Regions from separate parts of the Actinocrinis sp. genome, predicted to be linked through region 1. Evidence: riboswitches for the same ligand, from Rfam matches in the RefSeq annotation. Region 1 holds a riboswitch; the other holds the start of a gene.
The links. A riboswitch is a leader RNA that binds a small molecule or an ion and turns the genes downstream of it on or off. The one in region 1 is predicted to bind cyclic di-AMP.
Positions count from the first base shown of each region.

Region 2: linked by a shared signal. The riboswitch ahead of VGS97_RS02110 (hypothetical protein) and the one ahead of VGS97_RS12245 (C40 family peptidase) in region 1 are both predicted to bind cyclic di-AMP.

Region 1 covers NZ_DASYZI010000194.1:2,600-5,801, reverse strand. The annotation lists partial or broken gene VGS97_RS12250 (ABC transporter ATP-binding protein) at 1-567, shown strand, start outside; gene VGS97_RS12245 (C40 family peptidase) at 874-1,920, opposite strand; cyclic di-AMP (ydaO/yuaA leader) riboswitch at 1,924-2,091, opposite strand; gene pcrA (DNA helicase PcrA) at 2,793-3,202, shown strand, end outside.
Region 2 covers NZ_DASYZI010000027.1:3,406-6,607, forward strand. The annotation lists gene VGS97_RS02105 (MBL fold metallo-hydrolase) at 1-612, opposite strand, end outside; gene VGS97_RS02110 (hypothetical protein) at 789-1,643, opposite strand; cyclic di-AMP (ydaO/yuaA leader) riboswitch at 1,659-1,858, opposite strand; gene VGS97_RS02115 (condensation domain-containing protein) at 2,179-3,202, shown strand, end outside.

The sequences.
Region 1 (3,202 bases):
GGCGTGGTGTGCGTAGACGGCGTCGATCTGCGTGAGTACGACCTCTCCGCGTACCGCGCGCGGCTCGGCGTCGTGCCGCAGGAGGCGTTCCTGTTCCCGGGCACGGTCCGCGACGCCATCGCATACGGCCGTCCGGACTCCACCGACGCCGAGGTAGAGGCGGCGGCGCGGGCGGTCGGCGCGCACGACGTCGTGTCCCGGCTGTCCGACGGCTACCTGCACCAGGTCGGCGAGCGCGGCCGGAACCTGTCGGCCGGTCAGCGCCAGATGCTCGCGTTGGCCCGCGCTTATCTGGTCGACCCGGACATCCTGCTGCTCGACGAGGCGACCGCGGCTCTGGACCTGGCGACCGAGGCCGCGGTGACCCGGGCGATGGACGAGCTTTCGCGCGCCCGCACCACGCTCGTCGTCGCGCACCGGCTGACCACGGCGGCGCGCGCCGACCGGATCGTGGTGCTCGACGGCGGCCGAGTGGTCGAGGACGGCACGCACGACGCGCTGCTCGCCGCGGGCGGCACGTACGCGCGTCTTTGGGCGGCGTTCGCAGAGGCCACCGCAGAGGTCTGAGGCAGGTCGAAGGAGGGCCCGAGAGGCGGCTCTCCGGGACGTCTTCGCTACCGCTGTGTGGCGAAGGTGTGAGCGCCCGGACCGCCGGGTGGGTACTTGCCGCAGAGGAGGTGGTGGGTGGTTGCGGCGGTTCGGCGGTCCGGGCGCTACGGGGCGGATTGTCAGGCTGGTTCGGGGGAGGGGCCGGCCTTGACGTATCCACCCGCTTTTTCGTGAGGTTCGTAAAACCAGTGGTGTTACTGCGCGTACTCTACGGCGAACCGGCTTCGACCGGAGCTTCCGGCCGGCGGCTCGCCGTAGGCTGAGTCAGCCGACCCGGGCGTACCCGACGACGGACATGTAGATGTAGTTCGAGGAGCTGGGGTCGAGCGAGGCGTACTGCACCTGCGCACCGGTGTGCGGAGCGTGGACGACCATGTTGTTGCCGACGTACATCGCCACGTGGCCGGGCGGGTCTCCCTCGAAGAAGACCAGGTCGCCGGGCTGGAGCTGCGAAGCGCTGTAGAACTGGCTCAGACCGGAGAACTGCTCTTCCGACGTGCGCGGTATCTGGACACCCGCAGCAGCCCAAGCCGCGTACATGAGCCCGGAGCAGTCGAAGTTGTCTGGGCCCGTCGCGCCCCACGCATACCAGTCACCCGCCGCGGCCTTCGACTCGACGTACCGCACCGCGATACCGGCCCGGCCCGAGACGGCGGGCAGCGGCCCGCTGTAGCTGGTCGTTCCGCCCGCGCTGGTGACTTGCGCCTGCTGCGCGGCGGTCAGATTGCTCAGCAGGTCCTTTTCCGACTGGAGCGTCGCCTCGATCTTGGTCTTGGCGGCCTGCGCCTGGGCCAGCACCTCCTGCTGCTGGGCGAGCGCCTGCGCGGCGAACTTCTTGTCCAGGGCCAGCTGCGCCTTGTCCTGCGACACCGACCTCAGCAGCACGGCCTCCTGATCGGCCTGCTGGCTCTCGATCCCGGCCTGGCTGAGGAACTTGTCGGGGCTGGAGTTCAGTGCCAGTTGCAGCGTCGGCGAGATGCCGCCGGTGCGGTAGGCCGCCGCGGCCTGCAAACCCATCGAGGTCTGCAACGAGTTCAGCGTGGTCTGCTCCTGGGTGATCTGCGCCTGGAGCCCGTCGACCTTCTGCTGGAGCTTCGCGTACTGCTCCTTGGCCGCGTCGTACTGGTTGGTCGCCTGATCGGTCTGCGCGTTCAGCTGCTGGACCTGGGCCTTGACCTGGTCGAGGCTCGGCGTGGGTGACGCCTGGCTGGTACTCGGCAGCAGCGCGACGGTGCCGGCGGTGACGCCGACCACGGTCGCCGCGGTCGTGGTGACCCGGCCGGATACCTTCGGGGCGCGGTGGGACGCCATAACTCCTTCTTCCGACGGCGCCTACCGGGTTAGCTGACGGGTTCGGGCGGAAGAAGTCGCCCTACGCCCCGCCCGTCGCCTTCGGCCAAGGCCGATGGGACTGGCGCGGCGACTCACCCCGAGGGACATATGGGTCCCCGGCTCCACGACGCGGCCCGGCGGAATATCACTCCTTGGGGGAGAGGACGCATATTCCGATCCTGGCAACGCCGGGGATTCGGCGCGGAAGCCCGCGGCCGGTGCGGGGGACCGGCAGGCTCGCTGACTTCTGGGCCGTAACCTTAGCGAGATGTCGCCCGAATGGCGGGTTTGGGGCCGCGGATTTTTACTCCCCTTTGCTGTGCTGCCCCTTGCGCGCCCTTGGCGGAACGTCGCACGCGACCGGCGCCCCGGCCCGCGGTCTGTACTCGATTGCCCGTTTCGCCTGGAGCTTTTTCCGGCTAAAACGGACCGCCCGCCGACGCCGCGCACTTGTCGACGCGGCTTCGCCATCTTCCCGACGTGATGTCGAAAAAAAGGGCGGGCATCTCAGGCCTCAGCATCACTCGTCGCCGGTCGCGCGGCGCTCGCCGGCCCGTCTGCGTAGCCGCGGCACTCCACACCGTGTTGTTCGTGCATTGCTTACCCGGCCGGGTTTTCGATCCTTGCCGACGCAGACTTCTTCGAACAGATTGGTGTCAAGGTGTCGACGGTCGGCCTGCGGCCGATGTTCCCGCCGGACGACCGGAATCCGTCTGCCAGGGGCCCTAGACTCGTGCTTGATGAGCAGTTGGAGCAGTTCCTCAGCTTCCCACGGTGCGCCCCTCTTCGACCTGCCGAAGCCGCCGCGCACCACCGCACCCGGCGCGGCGCGTACGCGGGCCGAGGCCGCGCTGCCCTCGCTCTCCTCGGCCGCGTTCCCGGTCGAAGGCGAGTTGCCGGACGAGCCCTGGGCCGACGACGAGTCCGCGCCGCCGCCCCCGCCCGACGAGGAGCACGAGCGCGCCGAATCGCAACGGGATTTCGCCCCGGCCGCCCGCCGCTCGCATCTCGACCCCGAGGCGCTGCTCGCCGGGCTCAACCCGGCGCAGCGTGAGGCGGTCGCGCACACCGGCGGCCCGCTGCTCATCGTGGCCGGCGCGGGTTCCGGCAAGACGCGGGTGCTGACCCACCGCATCGCTTATCTGCTGGCCGAACGCGACGTGCATCCCGGCGAGATCCTGGCGATCACCTTCACCAACAAGGCCGCCGCCGAGATGAAGGAGCGCGTCGCCGCTCTCGTCGGCCCGCGCGCCAAGATCAT
Region 2 (3,202 bases), on a different contig from region 1:
GTTCGCACTCGCGTGGATCAGAAGGCTGTGAGCACCGCCGCCGGTCTCGACGAGGATCGAGTAACAGGAACCGGTAGCCCACGAAGACGGTCGCGCGGGCGGGACCAGCGGCGCGTCGACGCGCCCCGGGAAGCGGTCCCCGTGACTGTGTACGGACTCGATCAGCGTCGCGGTGAACGTGCCGAAGGCGAGCGGGCTGTTCGTCTCCGGCACCAGGATGCGGTCTTCGGGCAGGCCCTGCCCCCGGCCTATGTTCGCAGTGGACGCAGAGCCGACCAGCAAAGCCCCGGTCTGCGCGCACACCGCCGGAGCGTCGAGTGCGTGGTCGTAGTGCGAGTGTGCGCAGATGACGGCGGCCAGCCGGGAGACGCCTGCCCGCCGCAGGCACTCGGCGACGGTCCGCGTCCGCGGCGCGATCTTCGCGGTCAGCACGCGCAGCAGGCCGGGCCTGGTGAAGAAGCCGTCGATCATCAGGGCAGTGGCGCCGTCGTCGACGAGCAGCGTGGAGACGCCGAGCCAGGTCACCCGGGCCGCCCCGGACCGCGGTGGCGCGGAAGGCTGCCGGTAGGCGTCATAGGGCGACAGGCCCGGCCGAGCAAACGGGCGCTTCATCGGTGGTCGGCCCTCCGCAGCTTTCTGAGACGCATGACGAGCGTTTGCATTGTTCCCGCTTCGTCCACGCTCATCACTTCCGCCACGGTGGCGCTCCGGCCCGCGTCCGTAGACGAGACGCGGGCCGTGAGCAGAGCCGCCCGGCCCGGCGCTGGCGCCGGGGCGACAGGGAGCTGTCAGCCTCCTGCGGCGATCTGCGCCACCATGCGCGCCGCCTGGTCCTCCCAGCGCGCGTACGCGGTGGGGTAGCCGGAACGCTGGGTGGCCTGCGCGGCCTGCCACAGCGGCATCGAGCCGTAGGCCGGCGCGTACTGCGTCAGGGCGCTGAGGAAGGCCCCGGTGGCGTAGGCGGGATCGGTCAGCTGGCTCGCGCTGCCCCACCCCATCGAAGGACGCTGCTGGAACAGGCCGAGCGAGTCGGCGTCGACGGCGACGGTCAGGTTGCGCAGCGTGGACTCCTGCAACGCGGTGGCGATGGCGATAACCGCGGCGTACGGGAACATGCCGCGCCGTTGGGCGACCCGAACGATCGTCTTCGCGTTCTGCCACTGCTCAGGGCTCGCGACGAAATACTCCTGGTAGCCGTACAGGCCGGCCGGCTCAAGCTGCGCGGCGGTGACACCCGCGTACGGATCGGCCGGCTTGGCGACGGCCGCCCTGACCGCGGGCTTCGGCGCAGACGCAGCGGCACGCGCAGCCGCTGGCGCGCTCGCCAGAGCCTTGGGCGCAGCCGGCTTGGGCACCGGAGGTTTGGACATCGGGGGCTTGGCGGCGAGCGACGCCGGTGCGGCCGGGCGCTTGGCGGGGGTAGCCGACCTCGCGGCGACGAACTTCGCCACCAGCGCGTCCGGCGCCGACTCGGCATACGCGGCGTTGGCCGATGTCGCCGATGCGGCGGCGGTTGAACTCACCGCGCCCGCAGTCACGAGGCTGAGCGGCCCCGCGAGCATCGCGACGGCGGCGCCAGCGCCGGCCATGCTGCGCCGACTCGGGATGTACTTCTTGGCATGCGAGAAAGGGAGCTTGATCACGCCCACGGCAGGTGTCGCCTCTCCTTGCGCCGCCTACCGGGTTAGCTGACGGGTTCGGGCGCAAGGAATTCGCCCTACAGTGCACGTGGGAGCGGCGACGGCTACCAACCGTCAAATACCGGTCACATTGAGCACCGATTCACCCCGAGGGACTCATGGGTCCCCGGCTCCGCTGCCGCCTTGGGGCGGGTACGCGGACTCGGCGGGTGTGCCGGTGCGACTGTTCCGTCAGCGAGTGGCCGGACACACGATCAGTGACAGTACCTGACCGACCCGCCGTTTGTCACGATGAGTGAGTATCAAGCGGTAGTTACAGCCGATTCTTCGACCGAGGGCGAATATCCAGTCACGGTACGTATAAGTTTCGACGTCCGATTCGCGCCCGAGTGACCGATCAGTAACGGAACGAAGCCGCGTGGTGGCATCCGTAGTTTCGCCGAGGACGGTCCGCAGCACTCGACACGCCGCTACACTTTCGCACGGTTCTTACGTTCTTACCGGACATAACCGTAATGGCACCCGTCGGAGGCTGGCGATGACCAGGGCACGGGAACAGATCATGGTCGCGTTCGAAGGCGACGGCGCGGGCGAGGGCGAGCTCTCGTGGGGCCAGAAGGAGAACTGGGCGACGATAACCGCCCTGGCCAGCTGGCTACCACTCGGCGGCGTGACGGCACTGCCCGAGGGGATGACTGTCGAGACAATCCTCGGCACTCTGCGTTACGCAATGAGCCGCTACCCGTCGCTGCGCACCCGTCTGCGCCTCGACGCGGATCGGCCGATTCAGGTCGTGCACGCCTCCGGACAGCTTCCGCTGGACGTCGTCGACGCGGGCGACGACGATCCGGCCGAGGTCGCCGAGGCGGTGTGCAAGCGGTACCGCGACACAGGGCTCGACTTCACCGCCGAGTGGCCGGTGCGGATGGCGACGATCCTGCACCGGGGACGGCCGACGCACATGGCGGCGATGATCAGCCATCTGGCCGCCGACGCCGCCGGGCTCGGCGTGATGCTGCGCGAGATGGCGGCTCAGGACGCTGCGCCGGTCGACGGCCTGGCACCGCTTTCGCAGGCACAGTGGCAGCGATCGCCGGCCGGGCGACGGCACGGCGCCGCCGCGATGCGCTACTGGGAGGAGGTGTTCCGCTCCATCGATCCGGACCGGTTCCACAATCCCGGCGCCGCGGACCAGCCGCGCTACTGGCACGGCGAGTTCGACAGCTGGGCGCTGCTGCCCCCGGTGCGCGAACTCGCCGCCGCGAGCGGATCGGGCACGTCCACCGTCCTCATGACGCTCCTCGCGGTCGGGTTGCACCAGGTCAACGGGATCAACCCGGTGGTGATCCGGCCGATCGTGGGCAATCGCTTCCGCCCGGGGCTCGCCGATGTCGTGTGCACCGTCGCGCAGGCCGGGATATGCGTGCTCGACGTCGCCGACGTGCCGTTCGGCGAGGCGTTGCAACGCGTGCAGCGGTCCGTGATGAAGGGGTATAAGTACGCGTACTTCGACCACGAGGACATGGTCGCGCTGCGGACTCACGTCGAACGGGAGCGCGGCG